4 regions of the Sporosarcina soli genome follow, and region 3 is predicted to be linked to each of the others. Evidence: riboswitches for the same ligand, from Rfam matches in the RefSeq annotation. Region 3 holds a riboswitch; each other region holds the start of a gene.
What was found. Region 3 has a riboswitch for S-adenosylmethionine ahead of ACFPRA_RS20910 (methionine ABC transporter ATP-binding protein). Riboswitches for the same ligand answer to the same signal wherever they lie in the genome.
Positions count from the first base shown of each region.

Region 1: another riboswitch for S-adenosylmethionine. It lies ahead of ACFPRA_RS12150 (NtaA/DmoA family FMN-dependent monooxygenase); the one in region 3 lies ahead of ACFPRA_RS20910 (methionine ABC transporter ATP-binding protein).
Region 2: another riboswitch for S-adenosylmethionine. It lies ahead of ACFPRA_RS23325 (bifunctional homocysteine S-methyltransferase/methylenetetrahydrofolate reductase); the one in region 3 lies ahead of ACFPRA_RS20910 (methionine ABC transporter ATP-binding protein).
Region 4: another riboswitch for S-adenosylmethionine. It lies ahead of ACFPRA_RS16615 (methionine ABC transporter ATP-binding protein); the one in region 3 lies ahead of ACFPRA_RS20910 (methionine ABC transporter ATP-binding protein).

Region 1 is NZ_JBHSNO010000005.1:1,697,603-1,705,419, reverse strand. It holds gene ACFPRA_RS12180 (ABC transporter ATP-binding protein) at 1-762, opposite strand, end outside; gene ACFPRA_RS12175 (PLDc N-terminal domain-containing protein) at 762-962, opposite strand; gene ACFPRA_RS12170 (hypothetical protein) at 1,322-2,047, shown strand; gene ACFPRA_RS12165 (TetR/AcrR family transcriptional regulator) at 2,192-2,788, opposite strand; gene ACFPRA_RS12160 (DsbA family protein) at 2,958-3,872, shown strand; gene ACFPRA_RS12155 (urea transporter) at 4,133-5,062, shown strand; SAM riboswitch class I at 5,139-5,243, shown strand; gene ACFPRA_RS12150 (NtaA/DmoA family FMN-dependent monooxygenase) at 5,345-6,160, shown strand; gene ACFPRA_RS12145 (LLM class oxidoreductase) at 6,138-6,707, shown strand; gene ACFPRA_RS12140 (TrmB family transcriptional regulator) at 7,197-7,817, opposite strand, start outside.
Region 2 is NZ_JBHSNO010000018.1:40,416-48,232, forward strand. It holds gene ACFPRA_RS23315 (MFS transporter) at 1-196, shown strand, start outside; gene metE (5-methyltetrahydropteroyltriglutamate--homocysteine S-methyltransferase) at 436-2,730, opposite strand; gene ACFPRA_RS23325 (bifunctional homocysteine S-methyltransferase/methylenetetrahydrofolate reductase) at 2,769-4,631, opposite strand; SAM riboswitch class I at 4,939-5,045, opposite strand; gene ACFPRA_RS23330 (hypothetical protein) at 5,261-5,458, shown strand; gene ACFPRA_RS23335 (LutC/YkgG family protein) at 5,629-6,348, opposite strand; gene ACFPRA_RS23340 (LutB/LldF family L-lactate oxidation iron-sulfur protein) at 6,345-7,775, opposite strand.
Region 3 is NZ_JBHSNO010000016.1:39,766-47,582, forward strand. It holds gene sufD (Fe-S cluster assembly protein SufD) at 1-867, opposite strand, end outside; gene sufC (Fe-S cluster assembly ATPase SufC) at 887-1,666, opposite strand; gene ACFPRA_RS20900 (MetQ/NlpA family ABC transporter substrate-binding protein) at 2,078-2,938, opposite strand; gene ACFPRA_RS20905 (methionine ABC transporter permease) at 3,011-3,679, opposite strand; gene ACFPRA_RS20910 (methionine ABC transporter ATP-binding protein) at 3,672-4,697, opposite strand; SAM riboswitch class I at 5,032-5,137, opposite strand; gene ACFPRA_RS20915 (thioredoxin family protein) at 5,191-5,490, opposite strand; gene ACFPRA_RS20920 (toprim domain-containing protein) at 5,602-6,069, opposite strand; gene gcvH (glycine cleavage system protein GcvH) at 6,127-6,510, opposite strand; gene ACFPRA_RS20930 (arsenate reductase family protein) at 6,586-6,945, opposite strand; gene ACFPRA_RS20935 (acyl-CoA dehydrogenase family protein) at 7,041-7,817, opposite strand, start outside.
Region 4 is NZ_JBHSNO010000008.1:276,487-284,303, forward strand. It holds gene ACFPRA_RS16585 (DUF4181 domain-containing protein) at 1-66, opposite strand, end outside; gene ACFPRA_RS16590 (hypothetical protein) at 147-446, shown strand; gene pepF (oligoendopeptidase F) at 563-2,386, shown strand; gene ACFPRA_RS16600 (hypothetical protein) at 2,520-3,527, shown strand; gene ACFPRA_RS16605 (MetQ/NlpA family ABC transporter substrate-binding protein) at 3,603-4,415, opposite strand; gene ACFPRA_RS16610 (methionine ABC transporter permease) at 4,433-5,104, opposite strand; gene ACFPRA_RS16615 (methionine ABC transporter ATP-binding protein) at 5,094-6,107, opposite strand; SAM riboswitch class I at 6,255-6,365, opposite strand; gene ACFPRA_RS16620 (pyridoxal phosphate-dependent aminotransferase) at 6,542-7,708, shown strand; gene ACFPRA_RS16625 (hypothetical protein) at 7,808-7,817, opposite strand, start outside.

The DNA of each region.
Region 1 (7,817 bases), on a different contig from region 3:
GTAAACGACTACCCCTTTAGTGACAACTGGCCATTTTGCTATTGCGATAAAACGTTGCAATTCATCTAACCGCTCAAATTCAATGACAATTTTCGGCTCCGCATAGCGTAAACGCACTTCATCGAGTGAACCGTATTCGACTAATTTTCCTTGACGTAAAAATAACAACTGATCGGTCATTTCTTCCGCATCATTCAAAATGTGTGTCGAATACAAAATGGTTGTTTGCTGCTGTAATTCTTTCAATAAATCCATGACTTGACGCCTTCCTACTGGGTCTAGCGCCGATACAGGTTCATCGAGCAACAGCAATTTAGGTTGATGCACAATCGCTTGTGCGAGCCCTAGTCGTTGCTTCATCCCACCTGAAAAAGTTCCTGTTTTTTTATGGATCGCATCGTTTAATCCGACAAATTCCAATGTCTTTTGGGCTTCAATGAATGATTTTTTGGCTGACACACCACTTAAACGTGCTGCCATTTCTGTAAATTCCAATGCAGATAACCAAGGAAAAAATTTTGGATATTGCGGTAAAAAACCAATGACGGAACGAATGTCGTGTTTGCTTGTTTCTCCGAATTGAATCGTTCCACTTGTTGGCGTAACTAAACCTGCCAACATTGATAACGTCGTTGTTTTTCCAGCACCATTTGGGCCGATTAATGCGGTAGACGTATGCGCTTGGAGTTCAAAGGAGACATGATCGGTTGCGATGTGTTCCCCGTATACTTTCGTTAATTGTTTCACTTGCAGTAAACGCATTACACTTGTCGCCTCCCAACAATAAAGTACAAAATAGGACCGAGTAAGTTAATAAATACTATGATTAAAATCCACAGGATAAGCGGGCCGTTCGTCCGCTTATGGCGCAGTACATCGATAAGGGCTACGACCATTAGGATCAATTGAAGAACGATAATTGGTAAAATAAGATTCCACGGTATATTGGCTAGTTCAGCCATATAATTCACAACCTTTCTTGTTTTGATATAATTGGATTATAACACTTTTTGTTATAGTTTGTATATAACAATGTGTAGGAGGGCCGGTTCTCGTATGTTGTCCAGTCGCTTTACTTTTTTTCAATAGAATGAAAAAAGGGTGACGGAATTGCAACATAAAGGAACCATCCCTGTGATTATTGGAACTCGTACCGTTCTGTTAAAATATAGTTATACTATATACATTTCAACTGTATATAATTGAGTGGAAATAGCGGAGGGTAGCAACATCAAAGTGTATTGTTTGAAAGACTATGTTAAGAAAACTCAATAAATGTCGATAGGAAGAAGTAAGAAGCTGGAAAGGACGGTGTTGGGATATGCAAGTGTTTAATGGATTAAAAGCAAGTCCGTTTACGAAAACTTATTCACCACAGATCATGCATAAAGCGAATGATGCGAACGTAGAAAAATCCGTCAAAAGGGATTCGATTATGATTAGCGATGAAGCACGAGCGCGGCTAGGGGATTGGCAAGAAAGGTCTGCCAATATGATTGAAAGCTTAATGGAAAAACGCCAGAAAGTTCAAGAGGCGAAAAGTAATTTAATTGAACGTACATTAGAGGCTGGGGAAGAACTTTCGACGATTAAAGAACAACTGGGAGCATTCGATGAGCAAATTACGGAAATCGAAGAACAAATGGCGGCAATAGAAGCACAGAAACGAGAAAGAGAACAGCGTGAACAAGAAGAAAAGCAACAAGCTGCTACCAAAACACAGGAAAAATCTGAAGGTATGCAATTGACATCTCTTCTTCAATCAGCCCAATCCCTTGAACAAGTCAGTGCGTTAAAACAGGTGAAAGTACCAATCGAAAATGCGCATCGTCGACTCAAAACAGAAATGGCATATGACCAAGAACGCGGGACATTTGTAGAAAGTAAGGCAAAGAAAATTGACGAACTTGCCGGGCGTATGCGAAGCATCGACAGCGAGATGAACAACCAAATTAGAAATGCGAAAGAATCTTCGAACGAAATAAATGGGAAAGTTTCTGTTGAGGAAGAGCAAGAGAAGTTAGTAAATGACTCCCATGAGAACTAGATATTATATTGAACGGATAGAGTAGCAGGAATCAATCTGCTTTCTCTATCCACCAATCTTTTTTATTACTAAGTGTAGTCAACCTGATTATTTAGCTGATAGCGAGGCGTGGGTTACCCTCTCCATTTTATCTTCATGAGGACATCATAAGTTTTCTTCGCTTAATATTTTTTCGCCAGCATACCCAAAGCCGATCCCAGAAAGTATAGAAGGAATCGCCAATTTGATAAATTCCTCTGGTAGCATCTCTTTACTACTTCTTCTCCATTCTACAGAAGCTCCGTAAATTCCCCAGCTTAATACAACAGCAGTAATTTTTAGCGCTTCATCTTCTTCGGTTTTATTTTGGAATAACAACATTTTATAAAAAATGATTTCGAGCTGTTCCCGAATGATACGGGCAATGGTATCTTCGTATCCTCTATGACAACGATTGGATAAGGATTTTTGAAAATTTGTGATCGCTTTGAAAATGTTAACCAACGCTTCTTCATTCAGTTCGTTATTTTGATAATCATTAAAATCCAAATTCACTAACAAGACTTCCGATAACACCTTTTCCAGTAAATCGTATATATCTTCAAAATGATAATAGAAAGTGGCGCGATTAATCATAGCATCTGTTGTAATATCCTTAACGGTAATCTCCTTAAATTCCTTTTTACCGGAAAGTTCCATAAAAGAATCCATGATTAACTTGCGTGTACGTTGAATGCGGGGATCCGTCTTTGGGTGAGTCATGTCAATCTCCCTCCTACTTTTTCAACAATTTCCTCAATGTGTTGGATAAACGACATTTTCAATGAACTATTGGTATTGATGCTTTTCATTATGTTATAAAATTCAATTATAAGCGAATAATTAATTTCTAAAAGAGATGAGGGAAAATACATTGAAAAAAAATCTGAATATGATTTGTGATTTAGAAACGGGTATTTGCGGAGTGGCTGGCGAAGAGGAAATGGGGCTTATTGATTTTAACCAACCAAAAAAAAAGGTGAATCTATATTATGTGACGGATCCTATTTGTTCCCATTGCTGGGCCATTGAACCGACACTCCGCCGTTTTGTCGAGCAATATGGCCATTATTTTGACTTTCACACAGTTATGGGAGGTTTGCTGGAAAAATGGCATGATGGACCAATCGATCCTGCAAACGGTATTTATAAACCAGCTGACGTTGCGGGTCATTGGAGAGAAGTGGGAGAACATTCAAGAATGCCGATTGATGGTAGTCTAATGATTGATAATCCGGTTCAATCTTCTTATCCAGCCTCGCGTGTATTTAAAGTCATTCAAAAAAATCATGGCGATGCTGCAGCATTTGACTACTTGCGCCGTGCCAGAGAAGAACTTTTCGCATTCAATCAAAATATATCAGATCCAGCGGTGATGATTGAAGTTGTCGATAAACTCGGTCTTGACGGGGAAGCTATTGTCAATGAAGCTGAACAGCCAATCGGACAACAATTATTGAATGAAGATTTTGTTTTGACAAGAAACTTAGGTGCCAGAGGTTTCCCCACGATTATTATGATGAATGAAGAAAATAAAGGCGTGAAAATTGTTGGAGGACGTCCGTTTGAAAATTATGTTGACGGATTAAAACAAGTGCTAAATATAGAAGAACTCCAACCAAAACAACAGCCGTCGCTTTCCAGCTTGCTTGAAAAAGAAAAACTGCTATTTTCCAAAGAAATTGAAGTCATGTACGATGTGGAGCAATCAGACGTACACGCTTTTATTGAAAAAGAACTTTCACCAGAGAATTATCAAGCGAAAGAAATTCTAGGGGAATACTATTTTACAACGACTAAACAATAAAAGTACAAGGCACTCGGTCCGAGTGCCTTATACTTTTTTATTCCCTAAAGTTGCATATTAGCTTTACTTTTTTGATTCTTATTTCGCTGTATGTTTACTTGTTTACGTTTTTTCTTCTAATACGAATCATCTTGCATCTACTCTGTGACTAGATTCTCTTTTAGACTTCAGTTAATATTGATTTATGGGAATAGTTATTCAGAGATGTCACTTGCCATTCAATCTACTGCGAAACGATATGACGATCGGGGGAGCATACTTTGAAAAAGAATTCATTCGTCAATCGGTTTCATTTTATAACAGTATCATTAAAAGGGATTTCACAAGCCATTTTGATAGAAAATGCCGTTACCGGGGCTATCATTCTACTCGCCATTATGATATCTTCCTTTTCTTTAGGCGTCATTGCTCTGCTGTCAGCGATGATTGGTACATTGCTAGGCAAATTAGGCGGGGCTGATGAAGAGCTTGTTGATCAAGGGCTATTTGGTTTTAATTCTGTGCTTACAGGTATGGCCCTTTACTTGTTTCTAACGGGTCCCTACCATTGGATCCTCAGTCTGGTCGGCGCCTTTCTTGCTGCCATCGTGACTGCCGCATTGATGCATGTGATGAAAAATACGGGCATACCGGTTCTAACATTCCCTTTTGTTGGATTAACTTTGTTTACTTTGCTCGTTTCTTATCGGTTAAGTGCAGTACATACGAGTAATGCACTCGTTCCTCAAAGCTTATGGCAATGGAAATTGGATATTACAGGGCCGTTTAATTTGAAAGAAGGCATCTTTACCGGAATTGGACAAGTATTTTTCCTTGATTATACAATATCCGGGATTTTACTTTTTGTTGCTGTTTTTTGGGCCGGTTGGCGACTTGGTCTTTATGCTTTTTTAGGGAATGCAGCAGCTTTATTAACAGCTTTGATACTAGGAGCAGAACGTTCATTAATATTTGTAGGCTTGTACGGCTACAATGGGATTTTAACTGCCATGGCAGTGGCAGTCGTATTTAATACGAGCAAAAGGCGACTTTCTTATGTCTCGGGAATACTTGCTGCTTGTTTGACCGTTCCAATCGCAGCGAGTCTTCATACATGGCTTCTACCTTTTGGTCTTCCACCATTAACACTGCCCTTTGTATTAAGCACATGGATATTTCTTAGCGCAAGGAAAGTACTGCCTAAGTTGTAATTCGACTCATTGAAATACTTTTTCATTTGTTGACGATTTAAAATTAGTATATTATGATTGTTCATACAAATACATAAACTTATCAAGAGAAGCTAAGGGACTGGCCCGTTGAAGCTTCAGCAACCTCTGCGTCGCAGGAAGGTGCTAATTCCAGCAAGGGGAAACCTTTGGAAGATAAGAGACAAAGCTATATTTACCTAGCCCTCTTTTCTGTCGAAAAGGGGGCTTTTACTATTGAAGTTTTCTAAAAATCAAAGAATCACAAAAATAGGAGGAACAGTCATGACTAAAAAAAGAATGTATTTAAATGCCTTTGAAATGAGTTGCGCGGCGTTTCAGTCGCATGCGTTATGGAGGCATCCAGATGATCAGACACCTGGCTATAAGGACATTGAATATTGGACACATCTTGCGAAAGTTTTGGAAAAAGGGCACTTTGACGCTGTATTTATCGCGGATGTATTAGGCGTTTACGATGTATACAAAGGTTCAAGAGATCCAGCAATCAGGTCTGGTATGCAAGTGCCGGCCAATGATCCAGCTTTTATTGTTCCAATCATGGCATCTGTAACCAAATCTCTTGGGTTCGGATTAACTGCCTCCACTACACATGATCATCCGTATACATTTGCTCGAAAAATGTCAACATTAGACCATTTGACGAAGGGAAGAATTGGTTGGAATGTCGTGACATCTTATTTAAATAGTGCAGCAAAAAACATTGGTCTCGACACTCAAACCCCACATGATGAGCGTTACGAGCGGGCTGATGAATACATGGAAGTTGTCTATAAGCTATGGGAAGCAAGTTGGGAAGATGATGCGGTTGTCATTGATAAAGAGAAAGGAATTTATACAGACCCTTCTAAAGTTCATGACATTAACCATGACGGCAAGTACTATCAAGTTCCAGGAAACCATATATGTGAACCATCACCACAGCGGACACCGGTTATCTTTCAAGCTGGAGCATCCTCTAGGGGCCGGGCGTTTGCAGCCGATCATGCTGAACTTATTTTTGTATCGTCCCCATCTTTAGAGAAAACGAAAAATATCGTTGCAACGTTTAGGGAAGATGTTGTCAAGTCCGGCAGATGATGTTAAAGTGTTGACGACCGTTACCCCGATTGTCGCGCCGACGTTGGAAGAAGCGCAAGCAAAGCTTGAAGATTATAAGCGATATATCGATCACGAAGGGGCACTTGCGCTAGTGAGTGGCTGGACAGGAATCGATATGGCGGAGTTGGATCCGAATCAAAAGGTGGAGTATATTGAGAATGACGCAATGCGATCAATCTTACAAGGCTTTGCGGGCATGACTGTGAATGAAATCGCTGAAAAAGTTGCACTTGGCGGTCTCGGTGAACTGATTGTCGGGGACCCTGAACAAATAGCGGACACATTAGAGGAATGGATGAACATTGCCGATATTGATGGATTTAATATTGTTTATTCCATTACACCAGGCTCCTTCGAAGACTTCGTTGAGCTGGTTGTTCCGGTATTACAAGAGCGGGGGTTAGTGCGAACAGCATACGAAGAGGGGACTTTCCGGAATAACTTATTTGGCCATGACCAACTAAGAGAAAATCATCCTGCTAAACAAGTGCGAAAACAAGTCGTTAGGGAACTAGTTACACAATAATGGATATCAATATGAAGTGCGGTTGATCGGCTGTGGATGAGAAATGGCGTTACAGAAAAATAACCTCCCTGCTTTCTTGCTGGATCGCGTAGGGAGGTTATTTCTTCATAGCCGCTGTCATTGCGGAAAATCTAATCAATCACGCCTCGGCGTGATTGCGTCCAGATTTTGAATTGAGCAAAGCTCAATTAACTCCTTTCAAAATCTGTGACATCCGCCGGAGGCTTGGGCCAACAGGATGTTGGCCACTCAGGCGTTGCCAATCAAACAGCGAAGGGTTTGATTTGCCGTATTTCTGCGTTTTTTTGCAGAAATTAAGGCACTTTCATTCAGGACGCGGCGATCTTAGCCTGAGTTCCTCTAATCAGCAAATCTTTTTGTACTGAAAGCGAAGCGTCAGCTACAGGGAGTTTGAACTCCCTCTGTTTGAAATGAATTTTGGCATTCATCCCGCCACTTATAGAAGTGGGGGACTTCTGCTGAATCAAGTTAAATTTCTTTCACATAATGCTTTTTAAAATCTGGATGGATTGAAAATTTACGACGTAAATGGATAAGGTTTTCACCAAAGCTTTCTTCCAAAAGCTCTCTATGTTTCTCCATAATTTCCATGAGGTACAAATCATGAATCACGACTTCTGTAATGGGCATGACCAAACCTACATGCATGGTCCATGCCGCACGGCTATCCTTACCTAGCGAAACAATACCTGCTACCACTTCTGAATCATCTCCGCTAAAGACAAGCCATTGTCCACCATACTCTTCTGTAATTTCATGACCCATATAGTGCAAGTAAACAGTAGCAAAATCAGAAACGATTTCCCCGTAAGCAATAATGATTACCTGAACTCCTCTGTTTGCTGCCTGTCTTAGTTCAGGCTCCAACTCTTCGTATTCCTCTTTCCAAATTTCTAAGAGAATTCTTTTTTTCGCCGCTGCTATACATGTTTTTACTTTATCAAGTATTTCATGACGACCTGTGATATTCCAAATATTCTCCCGGTCACTTGCAGAGTTTTCAAATTCCGCTAAAGATTTTTCTGCCAGTTCAAAGTTCTCTTCTGCTTTCAGTCGACGGTTTTTAATGAGCTCTTTTGCGGGGACAGG
Region 2 (7,817 bases), on a different contig from region 3:
GCTCAATCTGGTTGCTGAAATCGGGGCAGTACTCTCCCCTGTCGTCTCCGGTGTCGTTCGGGATAGTACAGGTAGTTGGGGAATGCCGCTCATGCTTGACGGCGCATTGATGGCAGCAGGTCTCGTACTCGTGCTCGCCGTCTCCAGTCAAAAAGTTCGCCAGACTGCATTATCTCCGGTGAAAGCGGAGAATTGATCCACCATTAAAACCGCCTGACCCTTCAGGCGGTTTTTCATTTGAGTTCTATAACTTCAGGCGGGAGGAAAGTCCCGATTCGCCAATAAACGATTATTGAGCGCCAATATATGTAGGGGAATCGCTGATATCTATCCTCCAGGCGCCGATAATGAAGTAATAAGCTCTAATATCACAGGGAGTTCCGCCGATAATAAAAAGCTTCCCCCATCCATTTAAACGGGGAAAGCCTTTTCCTTTTATTTCTGAACGGTAGCCAATTGGCTTTCTCTTACTTCTTTTGCCGCCTCGACCATCACTTTTAATCCTTCGATCGTTTCTTCTTCCTTTCGCGTCTTTAAACCGCAATCCGGGTTGATCCAAAATTGGGTCGGTTGAATCGTTTGGAGCGCGCGATGGATGTTTTGTTTCATCTCTTCTTTACTTGGTACACGCGGGCTGTGGATGTCATAGACGCCAAGGCCAATTTCTTTGTCATAGGTGTTATTTTCAAATGCCGAAATGATTTCTCCATGGCTTCTGGAAGTCTCAATGGAAATGACATCCGCATCCAATGCACTGATCGAATCGATGATTCCGTTGAACTCCGAATAGCACATATGTGTATGGATTTGTGTGTCATTTTGAACAGACGCGGTCGCCAGTTTAAAGGCATAGACGGCTGCCTCTAAATACGCCTTATGTTTTTCCGGATCGAGTGGCAAGCCTTCGCGCAATGCAGGCTCATCCACTTGAATCATGCGGATGCCGCTCTTTTCAAGCGCTTCGATTTCCTGACGTAGAGCTAATGCAATTTGGTTCAGCACATCGAAACGTGGAATATCATCACGCACAAAGGACCAATTCAAGATCGTTACTGGACCTGTCAACATCCCTTTTACCGGCTTCTTAGTCAACGATTGTGCATAGACGCTTTCTTTCACAGTAATGGGCTCGCTGAACGCAACATCTCCCAAAATGAGTGGTGGTTTAACGCAGCGGGAACCGTAAGACTGGACCCATCCGAACTCAGACACTGCAAATCCAGCAAATTTCTCACCGAAGTATTCCACCATATCCGTTCTTTCAAATTCTCCGTGGACGAGGACGTCGATGCCAATTTCTTCTTGAATGGCAATCCATTTATCGATTTGGCTATTGATGTATTGCTCATACGCTTGGTCTGTTATTTCGCCTTTGCGCCATTTCGATCTCGTCTGCCGTACTTCTGGTGTTTGCGGCAAGCTTCCGATCGTCGTTGTCGGCAATAGCGGCAACTGAAAGCGCTGCTCTTGCGCCTGAATCCTTTCCGCGAATGGCAATGCGCGATTCACGTCCTGATCCGTCAGTTTGGCAACATTCTCTTTCACCTCTGTATTTTGGCGATATTTGGAATTATTCAGTGCAGCCAAGGCTTTTCTGCTTTCTTCAAGTCCTGCCGTAATCGCTGCGCCCCCTTTTTGTACGCCTTTCGTCAACAGGACGATTTCAGCGATCTTCTCATTCGCAAAAGCTAAACCACCTTTAATGACCGGATCTAATTTCTCTTCAGGCTCCGTACTAACCGGGACATGTAAAAGGGATGCAGATGATTGCACAATCAGTCGTTCTTGTTCAACATGCTCTAGGATGTCCTGCAAGAGTGCCACTTTTTTGTCCAAATCGGCACGCCAGACATTACGACCATCAATGACACCTGCCGCCAAGACCTTATCTTTTGGGAACCCATACTTTTGTAGCAATGAAAGCGAATCGCCATGCACAAAATCCAATCCTAATCCATGTACAGGCAATGCAGCGACCGCTTCATAGTTTGCGATCTTTTCAAAATAAGTTTGCAAGATGATTTTCAATTGCGGCACAGCTTTGCTCATCGCCGTATAGGCTTTTTTCACTTGCTCGATTTCCTCCGCCGACAACTCCTTCGTCAAAATCGGCTCATCAATTTGCACATATTGTGCCCCCGCCTCTGCAAGTTCTTGCAAAACTTGAACATATAATGGTGTAAATTCTTGCAATAAAGAAGCAAAATTTTCATTTCCATAGGATTTGGCCAATTTAATATACGTAACAGGCCCTAACAATACCGGTTTGCCATCGATGCCTAGTTTCTCTTTCGCCTCTTTATAGAAAGCGAGTGGGCGATTCTCCACCAATTGCGGCGTGATGCCTTCAAGTTCCGGTACGATGTAGTGATAATTCGTGTTGAACCATTTCGTCATTTCAGATGCGACTGCATCTTTCGTTCCACGAGCGATGGCAAAATAAGTTTCCAAAGACACTTTTCCACCTGTATAGCCAAAACGCTTTGGAACGACACCAAACATAATCGATGTATCCAATACGTGATCATATAGGGAGAAATCTCCTACGGGCACTAAGTCGATGCCTAATTTCCGCTGTTTTGCCAAGCTATCTAAACGGAGTTCTTCTGTCGTTGCGAGCAGCTCAGCCTCCGAAATATCACCATTCCAAAAACGCTCCAACGCTCTTTTCCATTCACGTTTCCCACCAATTCTTGGATAACCAATCGTCGAACTTTGTACATTTACCATGTAAATAATCCCCTTTGTCTACTTAGTATTTTTTCATTTCATCCATGTACAGCACTTTCTGTTCGAATCACCCCCTTTACTGCGGGCACTTTTTCCTTGATATACTTCGTTAATGCAACCGTCATATCGTAACGCATGAAAGGCGTGATCAAGTAAATACCGTGGAAATGCTCCAGCGCCACATCGATCAGCTCTTTCGCAATCGCCAACCCTTCGATCGTAGACTGTTCCCGATTACCGGCGGTGGCCGCCATTCTTGCACGAACCTGATCTGTCAATTTGATGCCCGGCACTTCATTATGCAAAAATTCGGCATTTTGAGGTGAGGTTAGGGGCATAATTCCGATATACATTGGTGCTCCTATATGTTTAGTCGCCTTATACACCTCTTCAATTCTTTCAGGGCTAAAAATCGGCTGGGTAATGAAATAATCAGCTCCTGACGCCAGTTTCTTCTCCAATCTCGGAATAGCCCTTTCCAGATGACGGATATTCGGATTAAAAGCGGACGCCACCGTAAAAGAAGTTTTCTCTCTCAACGACTTCCCGGACAATGAAATGCCTTCGTTAAACTGCTTGATCAGTTGAATCAATTCAAACGAGGTAACATCGAAAACAGAAGTCGCTCCCGGAAAATCGCCCACTTTTGTCGGGTCTCCTGTAATGGCCAACAATTCAGTGATGCCCAATGTATGAAGCCCCATCAAATGCGATTGCAAACCGATCAGATTCCGGTCCCGGCAAGCGATATGGACAAGCGGAGTGACCCCAGTCTTTTGCTGAACGAGCGAAGCCATGGACGTATTGCAAATCCGTGGCGATGCCAATGAATTATCTGCCAATGTAATGGCATCGACCCCTGCATCTTGCAAGGCATGTGCCCCTTCGAAGAACTTTTGCGTATCCAAATGTTTCGGTGCATCCAATTCAACGATTATCGAGTGCCTTTCCCTTACCGTCTCCAACAGCGACGGGGCTTGTGGACCTTTTACTTTGGATGCTGTCACTTTAGGCTTTTTCACTTTGATGACCTTTTCACGGATCGGGTCCCGATTGATCAACCCTTTTGTCAGTGCTTGGATATGCTCAGGTGTCGTTCCGCAACAACCGCCGATCAGATGGACCCCTTGTTCCCGAAAACTGGCCGCATAATTTTCAAAATAGGCCGGTTCATTTTCGTAAAACAATTTGCCATCCCGGTATTCAGGGAAGCTGGCGTTGGGATAGACCGCCAATAAGGCACGCTTTGGAAGCGGCACAGTTTCCAATGATTTCAACATATGGTAAGGCCCCAAATGACAGTTGATACCAACCAGATCCGCTCCCAAATCTTCCAACTGCTGCAAAGCATCCTCCAGCTCTATTCCATTTTGCAAAATACCGGCCTCATGCATGGAGACGTTTGTTACGATTGGAATATCCGTCGCTTCCCGAGCGATTTTCAAGACGGTCTTCAATTCCTCGAAATCATAATACGTTTCCAGTAGAAGACCATCCACCTCCTCTAAGAGCAAGCAATACAGTTGCTCCCGGAAACTACGTTTAATTTCCTCTTCCGTTCCGATTGTCGTTTGAGTTCCGTGGATGCCACCAATCGTGCCAAGGATGTATGTCCCCTTCCGAGCGGCTCTCTTGGCAATTTGGAACGCGGCCTGATTGATTTTCTTTACATGGTCTTCCAAACCATATCTGGCCAGTTTGATATAATTCGCTCCATACGTATTGGTTTGAATCACATCCGCCCCCGCCTCGATATAGGCCTCATGAATATGTTGCACTTGTTCAGGTTGCGTCAAGTTCAACTCCTCAAAACAGCGGTCCACGCCCGTCGTATAGAGCAATGTCCCCATCGCTCCATCTCCTATCAAAACACGGTCCTTCAACGTATCTAATAAACTCAACGGCTTCACATTCCCCTCTCCCACTTTGGTTTTTACTTTCATATAAATCAATCACGTCTCAGCGTAATTGCTCCGGATTTTGAATTGTGAATCGAACAGCGAAGGGTTCGATTTGCCGTATTTCTACGTTCTTTGCAGAAATTAAGGCACTAGCCATCGCCACAATTGACTCCTTTCAAAATCCGTGACATCCACCGGAGGCTTGATTTGAATCAGCAGGGAGTCCAAACTCCCTGCTGATTCAAATCAAAAAAGAATCCGCCCCTCTATACATAAAGGAGCAGACTCTTCATATGAACAAGTCTTTTCCTCATCTATCAAGTCGTTTAAAGGACTTGCTGGAATTAGCACCGTACCAAAATGGTGGTTGCTGAGGCGTCATCGGGCCAGTCCCTAAACCTCTCTAGATAAGAAAAACTATTTAGTTTTATTTGCTTATTTCGTTATTAACGATAATATACGCTAATCAGAAAAAATGCAACCTTTTTTCAAAAAGATCTTTGATTTTCCGAAAATAAATTAGCAACTAACACTCTAAACACATGAAAATAGACCAAGCAAAAACAAGGTAGTGTGCATAGTATAAAGTAAATTGTTCTTCCAATTCTTTTAGAACGGAGGTGATGAATTTGAAAGCTTCCTATGGTATTTGGATCGGCTGGTTAGCCATTATTTTTGCTGTCGTCGGATTTTTTTACGCCCCGTTTTGGCTGGGAGGCATCGCGCTCGTCTTAGGTATTATTGGTCTCTTCTCCCCACAAAAAGGTTTAGCATGGACCGCGGTTATCCTTGCTATAATCGCCTTACTCATACCGATGGTTCCTTAGCCAACCGAACAGTGCAGAGTTCGGTTTGTATAATTACCGCGCCCTCTGCGGAAATTATACATTAATTCCAAGAAAAACTTATATAGATAAAGGTATTTCAATTTGTATAAAAAACCGTGGACGGAATACTCCATACACGGTTTTTTGAGTTCTATGAATCTAGATTCTGCTTATAAATCTTCCACAACTATATACGTCATATTCATCGGTCCATGAACGCCGACGACAAGAATCATTTCAATATCGGCCGAATTGCTTGGCCCCGTTATAAAGTTGATGCAGGAAGCCAAGTATTCGCCGTTAGCCGTTTTTTCCCGAATGATTCGCGCTGCTTGGGTCATGCGTGGAACGATCGTACTTTTTGGAATGATGATGATCGATTTCAACGGTAAAAAACTGACGGTTCTCCCTTTGTCTTTACTGCTGAATAGAACCGCTGTGCCCGATTCCGCTAATGTGATGTCACTGATGGTGATTCCAACATTCGCCCGCTCGACAAGCTCAATATTTTCTTTCCCTTTAGCGGTTTCCCATTCATGAACGGGGATTTGTTCAGCTGGTAACGTATCCTTCAGTAGCGGAGTGAGCCCAAATTGTTCAAAACGGGCATCCTTCCAGGTAACAACAGGGCCTCCTCCATAGGCTACAATCGTTTGATGCAAGTCGGACGCTAGTTGTTCTTTGGTTGTCACAACAAAATCCGTATTGATCACTTGGCATTGTTTTGCCAACACGTCTACTAACTCATCGGGACTAGCCCCTTGTAAAACTTTGTCCTGAGGTTGGTGACGCCACTTTGGTCTGATAATATCGGTCGCGACTTTCTCTCTGCCAAGCTGTTTGGCTATTTTAGTGAGAAAGGCTTCCCTCCCTTGAATGTTCCCAGTCAAGATTCATCGTCTCCTTTCGAACGTTCCTTGTACCAATCACGGAACCGTTCTTTGTGAGGTGCTGGGAATTCCCGGATTTCGGTCCATGCTTTTAACGGTCCGACACCTTTGGTAATTTTATCGCCAACTGTGAATGGATTCATAGCCGCAGGTGCGATTTTGGACCCCATTTTATAGAGCGCGGGAGATGCTGCGCCCAACCCGAACGCCTTCATCGCCAGCTTTTCCGAAATCGGTGCTTTTCCTTCTTTTTCAACAATCACTTGTCGGTGTTTATGCAACAGTTCGTGAAGGGGAATCTTCACCGGACAAACTTCCGTACACGCCCCGCATAATGTGGAAGCATAAGGGAGTTCCTTATAGTCATCGTATCCTCCAAGTAAAGGTGACAAAATGGCGCCGACTGGCCCCGAGTAAATGGAGCCATATGAATGTCCGCCGACATGCCGATAAACCGGGCAAACATTGACACAAGCTGCGCAGCGGATGCATTGCAAAATCGATTGGAATTCACCGCCCAATATGTCCGACCGTCCATTGTCCACAATGACAAGATGAAATTCTTCAGGGCCGTCGACAGCCCCTTCCTCTTTCGGACCCGTTAGCACCGTCACATAGCTCGGCAATTTTTGACCGACAGCGCTTCTCGCTAGCATGCCGACCAACACTTCCAGCTCTTCAAATGTAGGGACAAGCCTCTCCATGCCCATCACGGTAATTTGTGTTTTAGGTAGCGCTGTTGACAGATCAGCATTGCCTTCATTGGTCACTAAACAGATGGAACCCGTTTCAGCGACCGCAAAGTTACAGCCTGTAATGCCCACATCTGCGGTCAAATAGTCATCTCGCAGCATTTTGCGTGCATGCTTGGTCAGTTCTTCTGGTTTCTCTGAACCGGTATACCCCAATTTCCGAGCGAATACCTCTCTTACTTGTTCTTTATTTTTATGTAATGCCGGCGCCACAATATGGGAGGGCAGATCATGATCATCGACTTGCAATATATACTCGCCAAGATCCGTCTCAATGACCTCACAGCCCATCCGTTCTAAATTGGCGTTTAAGTCAATTTCTTCGGTTACCATCGATTTGGATTTAACAACTTTTTTAGCCTCTTTTTCCTTCATGACGCCCATAATATAGTTGTTCGCCTCTTCGGCAGTCGATGCGAAAAAGACATGTCCGCCCCGCTTCGCCACATTCTCGCTCAATTGGTGCAAATAAAAATCCAAATTCTCCAGTACATGCTGACGGATCTCTTCACCTAAAGAACGCCACTCCTCCCAGTTGCCAAGCTCCTCTGCCGCAAGTTGCCGCCTGACCTCCAGCCTATCCTGCGCACCCGAAACAGCGCCTCTCATAAATGTATTCTGAAGCCCCGCATCTACACGATTCTTAAAATCTTCCGTCCCGACTTTCATCGGCATATTAGCTCACCCCACTCTTTTAAATCAATCACGCCTCGGCCT
Region 3 (7,817 bases):
AACTGTTTTCATATCACAAGAAGAGTTATCCCCTACAAGATGCGTGATATTTTCAGAAATTGTATCGCTGTCGTTCATCAGGCCGAGCGCCCACTCGATACGGCTATCGCGACCTGTGACGCCACGGCGGTTCACATACGTCGTGAAACCTTCCGCAAGTACATCCACTGCACCGTATACGATTTTGGCATTATCACCTGTAAATACTTCGGAAACGATATTGACAAGTCCTTTTGCTTCTTCGACTGTAGACAAATAGTTTTCGACATAAGTCACTGAGCTGTTTTTCTCCGCAACGACGATTACATGATTGAACAGAGAAGCCTGTGCATCGTCATGTAAGAAAAGAACTTGAAGCGGCTCTTCTACTACAACGTTTTTCGGAACGTATACGAATACGCCACCATTCAAAAGCGCTGCATGGAGTGCTGTCAACTTGTGCTCATCGACTTTGACGCCATCTGTCATGAAGTACTTTTTCACCAGCTCACCATGCTCACGTGAAGCGGTGAAGACATCTGTTAAAATGACACCTTGCTCTTTCAAGCCCTCGGACAGTGAAAGATATGCCGGTGTATTATTATGCTGTACGTAAATATTCTTCTGTTGATCAACGTCCACTAGCGCACGCGCTGCTTCCGGAAGTTCATCCAATGAAGCGAAAGTTGTAGACTCTACCACATGGTTCGGGAATTCTGTGAAATTCCATTTATCGATTTTCGTTTTATCTGGTTTTGGCATTGGCAGTTGGTCCAGTTTCGCTAATGCATCAGCGCGGAAATCCGCCATCCAATCTGCTTCATTCACCTTCGCTGAATAGGAGCGGACGTCCTGTTCGGTCAATGCCAGTTTCGTTTCAACCGTCATTCTGAATCGTCCCCCTTTCTTATGCTTCCTGCCCGACAGTCTCGTCTTCAATGCCGAGTTCTTCTTTGATCCAGTCATATCCTTGCTCTTCAAGTTTCTTCGCCAATTCTGCACCGCCGGATTTGACGACTCTTCCTTGCATCATGACGTGGACATGATCTGGTGTAATGTAGTCAAGGAGACGTTGGTAGTGCGTGATGATCAGGCAGCCGAATCCTTCGCCGCGCATTTCGTTAATCCCTTTTGAAACAACTTTCAATGCGTCGATATCAAGACCAGAGTCGATTTCATCAAGGATTGCAAACTTAGGTTTCAACATCATCAGTTGGAGGATTTCGTTACGTTTTTTCTCCCCGCCCGAGAACCCTTCGTTCAAGTAACGAGTAGCCATATCTTCGTCCATTTCAAGGAATTCCATTTTGCTATCCAGCTCACGGATGAATTTCATCAATGAAATTTCATCGCCCTCTTCACGTTGCGCATTGATGGCAGAACGTAGGAAGTCAGCATTTGTCACGCCCGTGATTTCACTTGGATATTGCATCGCAAGGAAAAGACCCGCTTGTGCACGCTCGTCCACTTCCATTTCCAGTACGTCCTCACCGTCAAGTGTCACCGTACCTGCTGTTACTTCGTATTTGGGATGTCCCATAATCGCTGACGCGAGAGTTGATTTTCCTGTACCGTTCGGACCCATGATTGCGTGGATTTCATTTGTATTGATCGTCAAATCGACGCCTTTCAATATTTCCTTGCCTTCAATTTCAACGTGAAGGCCTTTGATTTCCAAAGTTGCCATTCCAATACCTCCATATGTTAAAGATGAACGGATATCCATTCTCAATTTAGTATCATTCTAATCTTAACGCATAAAGCATCCCCATGCAAATCATTGAGAACCTTATCGATTGATTAGAATACACTTAAATCAAGACTTTGTTATACCTGCTCTAGTAGATTCGCCGCATTTTCAATTATCTATTCCTGATTGAGAATTTTATCCTCATTCAGTAGAAGGCTCCGATCTCTGTAGCTGGCGAGATGAATGCGATTTTGTTCCCCTGTTCAGTGGGAGTTCAAACGCCTGCTGAACGAAGCAAGGAGGCAATTGAGCTTTGCTCAATTCAAAATCTGGACGCAATCACGCCGAGGCGCGATTGATTAAAGAAGCTCCATTAATCATTTTCAGATCAACGGAGCTTCAATTTAATTATTTTACTGGAACGATTTCGCCATTCCACTCTTCAACGATAAAGTCTTGAATTTCTTGTGATTGCAACACTTCTACTAATGTTTTAATTTCCGGTTTGTTTTCATCGCCTTCACGTACAGCGATGATGTTCACATATGGTGATTCCGAATCTTCCATTGCGATTGCATCTTTAAGTGGATTTAAACCAGCATCGATAGCAAAGTTCGTGTTAATCAGCACGATATCCCCTTCGCCGTTATTGAAAAACTGTGGCAAGATTGCCGGATCGTTTTTCGCGTCAAATTGAAGATTCTTCGGATTCTCGGCGATGTCTTTCAGTTCAGCTGATGTTTTATCAATTCCTTCAGCCAATTTGATTAGCCCTTTTGCTTCAAGCAACGCCAATACGCGTCCATGGTCAGCAACGGAATTACTGATCAGCACAGTAGCACCGTCCGGAAGTTCATCAAGTGATTTGTATTCTTTCGAATAAATACCGATCGGCTCAATGTGGATGCCGCCTGCATTGACAAATTTATAACCATGATCTTTGATTTGCAAATCAAGGTATGGGATATGTTGGAAATAGTTTGCGTCAAGATCTTTGCTTTCAAGGTCTTGGTTCGGCAAGATATAGTCTTGGTATTTTTGGATATCTAGTTCAATGCCTTTTTCTTTCAACAATGGTGCCGCTTTTTCAAGAATGATCGCATGCGGCGTGTTGGAAGCACCGACAACTAGCTTTGTTAATTCTCCACCAGTAGCCTCTTCACCATTGCTACCACTTGTGCTATTTTCATTTGTGTCATTTTTTGTTCCACATGCTGCCAGTGCAAGCAAAAGCACGGCCAATAATAATCCTGATAAGATTTTCTTCATCGTAGAACTCCCCTTTTCTATGTCATTTCTATAGTTAGCAGGCAAAACGCCTGGTGTAACCTACTTTCAACTTTAACGCTTGTCCAACTTCTTCACTGCTAAATCACCGATGGCCTGAATGATGAAAACGATGACCAAAATGAGGATGGTCGACACTTGCGTCACATCTTCCCGGCTGCGTTGGAATCCTTCCATATATGCAAGCGTACCGAGTCCGCCCGCTCCGATAATACCCGCCATTGCTGTATAGCCGACAAGCGCGATGGCTGTCACCGTAATGCCTGAAATGAGTGCCGGCATCGATTCAGGCAACAGCACTTTAAAAATAATGGTTCTCGTTTTTGCTCCCATCGACTTGGCTGCTTCGATTACGCCTTTATCAATCTCCTGCAGCGCAATCAATACCATCCGCCCATAAAACGGAGCCGCTCCGATAATGAGTGCTGGCAGAGCCCCTTCCGGTCCCCGGATTGTACCGACCAACAGTTTCGTAAAAGGTATGAGCAAGATGATTAAAATGATAAATGGAATCGACCGGAAGATATTGACGAATGCCCCCGTGATTGTATAGATCACCTTATTGGCCCATATTTGACCCGGACTTGCCAGGAACAACACTACCCCTAGCGCAATGCCGATGATAAAAGTAAAAAATGTTGAGATAGCGGTCATGTAAATCGTTTCGATAGTTGCTTCCCACATGACTTCCCAATCCACATTCGGAAATAGGTTTTCAATCATTGCCGATCACCTCCGTCTGGACATCTTGTTCATGGAGGTATTGAATCGCTTCGTCAATGAGTGCTGCCCCTCCTACGAGCTGGAGGATAAGTGTACCGTATGCTCCACCACGGGTATGGGATATATTTCCTTGCACGATGTTCACATCTACATTGAACTTCCGGATCAAGCTTGCCAAAACTGGCTGTTCCGTCCGATCACCGACAAAGACAAGTTTGACGAGCGTTCCGGTGGGAAGCTCTTCTTTAATATGTTCGATTGCCTGTTTCGCCTCTGCCGATTCTGTCACTTGGGAAACGAATCGCTTCGTAATCGGGGCTTGGGGAGCTTGGAACACATCAAGTACATTACCAAGTTCTACAACTTTTCCCGCTTCCATGACCGCGACACGATGGCAGATTTTGCGGATGACATGCATTTCGTGTGTGATCAACACAATCGTCAAACCGAGCCGCTCATTGATTCCCGTCAGCAACTCCAAAATGGAATCCGTCGTTTCGGGATCAAGCGCTGACGTCGCTTCATCACAGAGAAGAACTTCCGGATCGTTCGCGAGCGCCCGTGCAATGCCGACACGTTGCTTCTGCCCACCTGACAATTCGGATGGATAGGCATGTTCACGGCCACTTAGGCCGACCAATTCAATCAGTTCAGCGACTTTCCGTTCCCGTTGCGCTTTTCGAACGCCTGCGATTTCAAGTGGGAAAGCAATGTTATCCTTCACAGTTCGGGACCATAATAAGTTGAAATGTTGGAAAATCATGCTCACTTTTTGTCGGGCTTCTCTCAGGTCCTTGCCTTTAATCGCGGAAATCTCAAGTTCGCCAATTTCCACTCGACCGGAAGTTGGCTTTTCAAGACCGTTCAGCAGGCGAATCAACGTACTTTTCCCCGCCCCGCTATAACCGATAATGCCAAAAATTTCGCCATCCGCAATTTCAAGCGTTACACCATCAACCGCAGATATGCTATTTGCTCCTACACCATATTGTTTATCAATATCCGTTAAACGGATCATTTCTTTCACCTCAACACTTGAAAAGCAGAAGTGGCCTACATTAGATGCTCTCCCCACTACAGCTAGACAATAATAATCAATTACGCCTCGGCGTAATTGTGACCAGATTTTGAATTGAGCACAGCTCAATTAACTCCCTTCAAAATCTGTGACATTCGCCGGAGGCTTTATCTTCGTTCAGCAGGCGTTTGAACACCCGCTGAGCAGGAAAATAAAACCGCATTCATCTCGCCATCTCATAGAGATGGAAATCTTCTGCTCAAAGAAGATAAAAAAACCTTCCTGCAGACGAGCAGAAAGGTATTACGTTAGTTGTCACAAACGTTCATCCGATCTCTCATCTGTCAAAGCGATTGCTTTGCGTGATTTGGCACCATTTCACTTTCATGACGGTTGCCGGGCTTCATAGGGCACTGTCCCTCCACCTCTCTTAATAAGAGCAACTTATTCAACTATATGTTCAGACGAATAGTATCATGTTCGACAAGCTCTGTCAACTCAATTTTTCAAGGAGGTACGGAACAGAATGAAATGCGTAGATCTTATGCTGTATTTCGCCTTCCTTTTGGATCAGCAGACAAGGGACGCTTTCAATTTCATACTCAACCGCCACTTCCTGCACGTAGTTCAAATCTGCTTTCCCCATATGTAAATCTGGCTTCATAGCGGCAATGACATCCAACATTTTGGATGCAACGGCACAAGTTCCACACATCGGTGTATACAAATAATATACGGCTTCGGGTAATTCTTTCAATGCCTGTTTCCATTGTTCGCGCGTCCATTTTTCCATTTTTTTATAAATCATCCTTTATCATCAATTCCACTTCAGCAAGCGGTCCTATTGAATCTCGACTGCATGACATGCATCTTCACCATCTAATTGAAAGGGTATTTTGCCGAATCAAGTTAAAAATTCAGGGCGGATTTTGAATTCAGCGCCAAGCAATATGGAAGCGAGTACTTTGTCGGGGGTCGTCTCTACTTCCCGATAAGTCTTTTCCGTATACAAATGAATGGCATCTGGATATTCCCTTTTAAATAAAACACGTATCTTTTCCCCATCTTCATCCGCATCCACAAAGACAAATAATTCCTGTTCCTCAAATGGAGCAAGCAACTCTTCGAGACGATAAGGACTGATCGTCCCGTTCGTACAAATGATTGTAACGGGTTCGGCTAGGATTCTGACAAGCCGTTTCCGATCCGCCCCGCCCTCCACGATGATCACTTTTTCATCCACCACAAAGCCACTCCTTTGCGCACTGCCTGAAGAATCGATAGACAAAAACGCCGGCATAATCACACCGGCGTTTCCATCGAAAGATTTTTCGGATTTATTCGATAAATCTTTCCGGAAAATCTGTGACATCCGAAGATTTTAACTTCATTCAGCAAGTCATATTACAACTGCTGAAGCGAGTTCACCTTATTCTCCGACTGTCATTTTGTCATACTCTTCAGCAGACATTAACGTATCTAATTCTGCCGCATCCGTTGGTTCAACAACGATCATCCATGCATTTTCATAAGGTGATTCGTTGACAAACTCAGGGTTGTCCTCAAGCTCTTCGTTCACCTCAAGCACTTTACCGCTGATTGGCGCGTAAAGCTCAGATACAGTTTTAACGGATTCAACACTTCCGAACGGCTCATTCACTTTCACTTCATCGCCAACTTGCGGTAGTTCGACAAAAACGATATCCCCAAGTTCAGATTGTGCGAAATGTGTAATACCGATGCGGTAGTTTCCGCTTTCTTCTTTTACCCATTCATGCTCTTCAGAATAGCGTAGGTCCTTTGGTGTACTCATACCTTAACCCCTCCAAATAAATAGTTTCATGCCCTTCAATTTTGGCATATTTCATGACCGATGACAAGATAGGAATCAATTTGCCCAAACGGTGTCGAATTCCTCTTCTTTGAAACCGACAGTCACCTTGCCATGTCCGAATACAATCGGTCTTTTGATCAACATACCGTCCGATGCCAACAAGCTAATCTTCTCTTCATCTGTCATGTTTGGTAAGCGATCTTTCAAGTTTAATTCCCGATATTTTTTACCCGAGACGTTAAAAAATTTTTTAATGTCCAGTGAAGACGCCGCAATCATTTCTTTTAATTCTTTTTCAGCCGGTGGATTTTCTGCAATATTCACCTCTTGAAAATCCAGTTCATTCATTTCAAGCCATTTTTTCGCTTTTCGACATGTTCCACATTTCGGATAGCCATAATATGTAATGCTCATCTCGCTCAACACCTCCGTTTTCGCCATTATAGCAGAAAAACCATCCGAAGACCTCAAGGCATCGGATGGAAAGGTTTGTATGAATCGTTTATTTCTCAAACAATATATTTCTCAGCTTCAATTAGCTTAACAGACGCTTCACGTTTTTTCGCGATGATATTAAAAGGTGTGGAACGTGTCAATTTCCGCAAGGCAGAGAGCATCATGCGAAGATTGTCGCCCTCTGTTGCAGCAAGTAGCGTTTCTTTCGCATCTTTTTCAATCGCTTCAAATGCTTCTTGGCAAAAAATTTGTGTATATAAAATCTTTTGCTGTTCTTTCTCTTCTCCGTTGCGGGTAATCGCTTTTTCTGTACGTAACAAAGCCGATTCCATTGCGAAAATGTTATTGGCGATATCCGCGATATTGACGAGTACTTCTTGTTCCGCTTCAAGTTTCGTCCCAAAACGCTGTGCGGCGATTCCAGCTACAAGCAATCCGATTTTCTTGGCATTTTTGACAAGCACTTTTTCTTGTGCAAGTGCTTCCTCGTCAATTTCCTCCGGCATCATCGTGAGCAGTTCAGCTTGTAATGCTTGCGCTTGTTGTAAAAGTGGCAATTCACCTTTCATCGCCTTTTTCAAAAAAGTCCCGGGAATGATCAGGCGATTGATTTCATTCGTTCCTTCAAAAATACGATTAATCCGGGAATCCCGGTAAATGCGCTCAACCTCATATTCCTGCATGAAACCATATCCGCCATGTAATTGGACAGCTTCATCAACAATATAATCGAGCACTTCGGAGCCGACAACTTTATTGATGGAACATTCAATTGCATATTCAGCGATGGCCGCTGCGACGGCTTTCCCATCTTTTTGCTCTGCAGCGCT
Region 4 (7,817 bases), on a different contig from region 3:
TTTCAGTACATATTCCCCACCGACTAACAAACATATAATTATTCCGATGATGATAAAAATTTTCATTTCCCCTTACCCCTTCCAAACAAACTGATGAAATTTCCTATATACTTATTATGAGTGTACCAAAAAAGGAGTTTGACTGTATGGATTTCAAAAATATGGATGAACAAATCATTCAAAAATATCAAGAAGATGAGCAACTGATGATCCGATTATTTGTTCAATGGTGTGCCAATCATCAACTGGACCCAAAAGAATTATATCAACGGGCCTATCCTTCTCAGCAAGAAAACGAAGCAATGCGGAGGATAATCGAAGAAATGGATGATGAAGACAACATCCACATCGATCATGAAATGATGCTTGATGTCTTGCAATTATTCGGTAATGAAGACCTTGCTTTTGTCGTGGCCGAAGAAATGGAACGGCTTCTAAAATCTTAATTGGGAGAGCGTTAGTCTGAAAGTTGCCAAAAGATCGATTCGTATTTTTACTTTCATCTAATTCTACTATATACTGGTATTAGTTCGACATCCGTAATAAAAAGGGAGAGATCTAATTGGTTAAAAGTTTACCACTTCGTTCAGAAGTAAATAGTGAAGAAACATGGAATTTACAAGACCTCTTCAAAACCGAAGAAGACTATAATAGCGCAGTGACCGAACTGGAAAAAGAAGTTGCATCTTATGCAGATCAATTCAAAGGAAAGCTGACAGATGCATCTACCGTCATTGAAGGCTTGAAAGGCTATGCCACAATTTCCGAAAAAATCGTTCCAGTTGCTACCTACGCCCGCCTTTCAGCCAGTACGGACCAAACGAATGATGAAGCGCAAATGCGTTCAAGCAAATTCGGATCGATTGCTGCACAAATCGAAAGTCAGCTGAGCTTCGTCAACAGCGAACTTTTATCGTTGCCGACTAAAGTATTACAAGAAGCGATGCAAAAATCCGCTGAATTCCAGAACTTTTTAGAGAAACTGATCAGCAAAAAAGACTATCAATTACATCCGGAAGTCGAGAAAACATTAGCCGCTTACTCCTCCACTTTCAATGGACCTTATGGCTTGTATAACACAACGAAAATGGTCGATATGGCTTTTGAAGATTTCGAAGTTGACGGAAAAAGCTATCCGTTAAGCTATGTCACTTTCGAAGGCGATTGGGAATCGGAACCCGATACTGCTGTGCGTCGTGCAGCATTTGAAGCTTTTTCCGCCAAACTGAAAGAGTACCAACATACAACGGCAAAAACATATGATATGCATTTGCAAATTGAAAAAACGACATCCGATTTACGCGGATACCCATCGATTTTCGATTATTTGCTTTTCAATCAAGAAGTCGATCAATCGATGCATGACCGTCAAATTGATCTAATTATGAACGAACTCGCACCCCATATGCGTAAATACGCAAAACTTCTTCAAAGCGTACACGGAATCGATAAAATGACATTTGCTGATTTAAAAATTCCACTCGATCCAACTTATGAACCGAAAATCACAGTTGAAGAATCGAAAAAATACATCGATGATGCCCTTGCAATCATGGGTAATGATTATATCCATATGGTCGATCGTGCTTATGAAGAACGCTGGATCGACTTTGTACAAAACAAAGGGAAATCGACGGGTGCATTCTGCTCAAGCCCCTACGGCAACCATCCATATATCTTGATTTCCTGGACAGGCAGCATGGAAGATGTCTTCGTATTAGCCCATGAATTGGGACATGCAGGACATTTTTACAATGCCAATCGTGAGCAGAATGTGTTCAACGCACGTCCATCCCTTTATTTCATAGAGGCACCTTCAACGATGAATGAGATGTTGATGGCGAATCATCTACTCGCAAACTCGAACGATCCGAAATTCAAGCGATGGGTCATTTCATCTATAGTCGCGCGAACCTACTACCATAACTTCGTCACGCATTTGTTGGAAGCAGCTTATCAACGAAAAGTATATGAGCGCATCGATGAAGGCGGAAGCGTCAATGCCAACATATTGAATAATCTTAAGCGCGGAGTCCTGGAAGAATTCTGGGGTGAAGATGTTGACATAATCGACGGAGCTGAATTGACATGGATGCGCCAGCCACACTATTATATGGGCTTGTATCCATACACTTACAGTGCTGGTTTGACCATTTCTACACAAGTATCCAAGCGCATTTTAGAGGAAGGACAACCTGCAGTCGATCAATGGCTGGACGTCTTGAAAGCGGGTGGTACAAAATCTCCGGTCGAACTGGCCAAAATGGCAGGTGTCGATCTTACAACAGAGCAACCTTTGCGTGACACTATTGCCTATATCGGAGAATTAATTGACGAACTCGTTGCGTTAACAGAGGAAATTGAAGCGGCAAAAGTGAATGAATAACTAAAAAACGAAGCATTTCCCACTTGATCACTAGGGAAATGCTTCATTCTTATTGCATTTTGAAACTTATTTGATGATGTCCCGTATAGATATAAATCGCTAAAAATGTATTGTGCCAGTGGAGGTCCGTTTCATGCCATCTAAACTTTCAAATCTATTGGCCGGTCTCGGTTGTCTTACACCGATTACCGGTATTGTGCTATTATGCTATTTTTTGTTCCAAAGCTCTATCTCACTCGGAGTCATTTCCATTGTAGTTTCCTTCGTAATAGCCATTATCTTCATCGCATTAGGTATCCGGATTGAAGAAAAACGCAAATTAAAACAGCTGGATTTCCTTCAGACCTTCCAGCCTGATGTGGACGATTTCCATAAACTAAAATCCTTTACCTCTTATGATTTATTGACCAAAATCGCTATCGATGACCAGCATGGAAAAGTGTACTTCTGGGCAGCCGATTCAGATAAAGTACAAAACGTCACAAAAGCATATGTTGGAATGCCCTATACTATCAAATCCTACAATTACTCCGATATTCTAGCCGTGAAGTTCACAGAGGATCATCATCAGACAGCTATCGTTCAGAGGGATACCCATTTCACCCACTACTTGCTCAATAAAGTAAGTGAGGAAAAAGTAGAATCGAAAAATGCATCTGGTCCTCCTATCGATAAAATCAGTTCAATGGACCTTGAAATTATTGTGAACAACAACGTAAATCCGAGGTATCTAATCCGATTTTATCATTCGCCGAACATGCGGATAAGAAAAGATTCACCCGAATATCAAGTTCACTACAGCAGCCTTCAGCAATGGTTTACCAGGTTAGAAACCATAATCGATGAGACTGAAGAAAGTTTCGCCACTTCAAATGTCGAACAACCGCTTGAAATTACCGAACCAACTGACCATGAAGATCTATTCCAAGAAGATCCTCCTAATGAAAAGACACAAATTATGGTTGATGTCGACATAAAGCAATATTCACTAGACTTAACTAAGGACCGTACAGAATTAAATCCGCAAAGTATTCCAGATGACCCTATACCGAAGCAAACCTCGGAAAAGCCAACCTCCTATTTCGAACAATTGATTGAAAAAAATAAAAGACAACTGCGCGGCGACTATTCCGATGAATAGGTTGAAATAAAGAAAAGCCATCCGTTTAGATGGCTTTTTGGCTATTCATATTCAATCGACTGGTTGTTTGGCTACTTATTGCATCCAAGCCGGTTTTCCAAACCCTTGGAAATCCGAGTCGATCACTTTTTCAAATTGCTCCGATTCAATCACTTCAATGATGTCTTTTGCAAACTGCTCGTCCTTGTTTTCCGTTTTTACAGCAACCACATTACGGAATTGGTCCGGCATATCTTCCAAAACAAGCGCATCCGTTAAATTCATGCTTGCCGCGAGCGCAAAGTTACCCGGTACTGCCGCCACGTCTGCACTTTCAACAGAGCGGGGAAGTTGTGCAGCCTCAATCGGTGTCACCACTAAATTTTTCGGGTTTTTCACGATATCTTTCTCAGATGCCTTCAATGGCTCAACGTTTGGATCGATTTCGACTAGACCGTTAGCCTCCAACACGATTAACGCTCTCGCCGCGTTGACCGGATCATTAGGAATCGTGACTGTTGATCCGTCTGCAATATCGTCAATCGACTCAAATTTTTTCGAATAAATTCCTAGCGGTGCGGTCGGGACAACGATCAAGCTCGATAATTCCATGTTATTTTCTTTTGCAAAGTTTTCCAAGTAAACAGTATGTTGAAAGAGATTCGCATCGACATTCCCGTCATTTAATGCATTATTTGGCTGTATATAATCACCGAACTCCGTCACTGTCACTTTGTAACCTTTATCTTCAAGACCCGGAATGATCGCCTTTTTCAGCATATCGCTATATGGACCTGCTGTTGCTCCAAACGTCAATGTTTTATCGTCACCGGCCTTTTCTTTGCCGCCACATGCAGCTAAAGCCGCACCAAGTACAAGGATCAGTACTGTCAATAATAATTTCTTCATCTGTCATTCTCCCCTTCTTATCTCTTATCGACTGCTTTTGAAAGTCGATCGCCCGCAAATTGAATAAGTTGCACGAGCACAATCAAAATGATAACTGTCACAACCATAATCGTCTTGTCGTAGCGATAGTACCCAAATCGGATGGCTAAATCCCCGATTCCTCCACCGCCAACAACTCCCGCCATTGCAGCATAAGCAACCAAGCTGATTGCCGTTAACGTCAAACCTTGAATAATACTCGATTTCCCTTCTGGCAATAAAACATCCCTGATAATCATCCACGGACTGGCACCGATTGAAATCGCCGCTTCAATTACGCCTTTATCGATTTCCCGAAACGACGTCTCAACGATCCTTGCAAAAAAAGGAATGGCCGCTGCCGATAAGGATACACTGGCAGCTGTCGGTCCATATGCTGTACCTACTAATAGAGTCGCTAAAGGAATCAGTAAAACAAGTAAAATGATAAACGGAATGGATCTCACCATATTGACGATAAAACCGATAACCGATTTGATAACTGTATTTTCAAGAAACAATCCTTTATCGGTCACAAACAACAAAATGCCTAGCGGAAGCCCAATGATGAGTGCAACAAGTAACGAAATTCCTACCATATAAAGTGTCTCGCCAAATGCTTTCGTCATATCCGGCAATAATTCGACGATCCGTTGAACCTCAATCCCCATTATTGATCACCTCCACATGGACATGGCGGGTGGACATATAGGAAATGGCACGCTCGATATCCGGTTCCCGCCCTTGCAATTCCATTAAAAATGTTCCTAGCGGCATCTCTTGAATGTATTCAATCGAACCGTGCAAGAAATTCCCGTGGACATCAAACTGCTGAATGGTTTCTGATATGACGCTTTCTCCAGCCACATTTCCTTTAAACAATAATTTCACTATGGTTCCTGTACATTGCGCCAAAATCGTGTCCGGAACTTCAAAAGATACAACACTGCTAATGAACTCTTTCGTCAACTCTGCCACCGGATTCGAAAAGATATCATACACTTGCCCTTCCTCGATCACTTTTCCATCCTGCATAATGGCCATACGGTCGCAAATCTCTTTCACCACATGCATTTCATGGGTGATTAAAACGATTGTAATAGCCAATTCCCGATTAATTTTCTTCAGTAACCGTAAGATGGACAATGTCGTTTTCGGATCCAATGCGGACGTCGCTTCATCACAGAGCAAAACACTCGGATTGTTCGCAAGGGCACGCGCAATAGCGACCCGTTGCTTTTGACCACCGCTCAATTGACCCGGATAAACGTTGCGCTTCTCCGACAATCCGACCATTTCAAGCAGTTCAGTCACCCGATCATCGATTTGTTGCTTAGGCGTTTTGGCAGCCCGCAAAGCGAAGGCGATATTCTCATATACAGTCTTTTGACTGATTAAATAAAAATGTTGAAAAATCATTCCTATTTTCAATCTAGCCTGACGCAACTGTTTCCCTTTTAACTCCGTCAAATTGATGCCATCTATAAGAATTGTACCTTCTGTCGGTTTCTCCAATAGGTTCAAACAACGAAGCAAAGAACTTTTCCCCGCCCCGGAATAACCAACTATACCAAAAATTCCACCTTTTCCAATTTCAAGGGATACATTGTCAACCCCTTTTACAAGCCGATCTTTTGTTTGATAGACTTTCGACACTTTTTGAATTTGAATCATAAATTTCTCCTCTTTCTATACTTTCTATAGAAAAGCGTCCGGAGTCTAGACACTCATATTTTTGAAAATCATATATTTTCCTGTCTGACCTCAATAAAATAAAAGGCGCCCCTTTCATCAATGAAAGAAGCACCGAAAAATTGTTTCAGCTTATCTTTCAGAATGAAAATCACCCTGTAGGAGTTGGCACCTTCCTTGTATGATACAAGGGGTTGCTGGACGTCATCGGGCCTATCCCTCGGTCGCTCTTGATAAGTTACAATATGAAGTTGAATTTGAGTATACATCATATAATAGTTTGTACAATCGCAAAAGTCAACATGATTTTCATTTCAGTAAGAATTCTATGAATGTTGTCATTTCGACTTTGAACCTAGTATACTTACTTCATTACAAGATCTATATTCCATTATGAATTGAAAAGAGGTTTTTCCATGACCATATCGAATCGCTTAAAAAGCTTACCTCCCCACTTCTTCTCCACACTCGTCAAAAATGTGGAATCAGCGCTCGCTGAAGGTCGGGACGTCATCAATCTAGGACGGGGGAACCCCGATCAACCGACTCCGCCTCATATTGTCGAAGCTTTACAAGCGGCCGTCGAGGATCCGGCAACACACGGTTACGCACCATTTGGTGGAACAGTTGAATTGAAGCGTGCTGTTGCAGATTTTTATAAACGTGAGTATGCCGTGGATATCGATCCGGATACGGAAGTCGCCATCCTATACGGCACGAAAACAGGATTGGTTGAATTGCCGCTTGCCATTATGAATGAAGGCGAATTGCTCTTGCTTCCTGACCCGGGTTATCCCGATTACTTATCCGGCGTCAGCTTGGCCAATATTCGTCATGAAATGTTCCCGTTACTTGCCAATAATAATTTCCTTCCAGACTATGACAGCTTGTCAGCTGAACAAAAAAAGCAAGCTAAATTAATGTACTTGAACTACCCAAACAATCCAACGAGTGCAACAGCAACACTTCCATTCTTCGAAGAGACAGTCTCGCTCGCCAAAGAACATGACATTGCCATTATGCATGACTTCGCTTATGGCGGCATCGGATTTGACGGCAAAAAGCCGGTCAGTTTCTTGCAAGCAGAAGGGGCAAAAGAAGTCGGGATAGAAATGTATACATTGTCCAAAACGTATAATATGGCAGGTTGGCGCGTCGGTTTCGCGATCGGAAATGCAGGTATCATTGAAGCGATAAATTTATTGCAAGATCATTTATTCATCAATCAATTCCCGGCTGTTCAACGTGCTGCCATTACAGCCCTCTCTGGTGATCAGGAAAATGTACGCGAACTCATTGCTCTATATGAAGGTCGGCGCAATGTCTTTATTGACGAATGCAGACGCATCGGTTGGGATGTCCAAGCACCCGCCGCTTCGTTCTTCGCTTGGTTACCAGTCCCAGCAGGTTATACGAGTGCATCGTTCACCCAATTATTACTGGATGAAGCAGATGTCGCGGTAGCCCCTGGCAACGGTTTTGGTAAATACGGCGAAGGCTATGTCCGAGTTGGTCTACTGGATGATGAGGAACGCTTAAGAGAAGCCGTAAGAAGAATTGAAAAGTTGAACCTTTTTTCATAAACATCAAAACGATCCCAACAAGAAAAGGCGTTGGGATCGTTTTGATATACGACAGTTTCGCCAAGTTGAAGATTAGGAAACAAGTGACAAGTCTGCACTTCACTTTTTC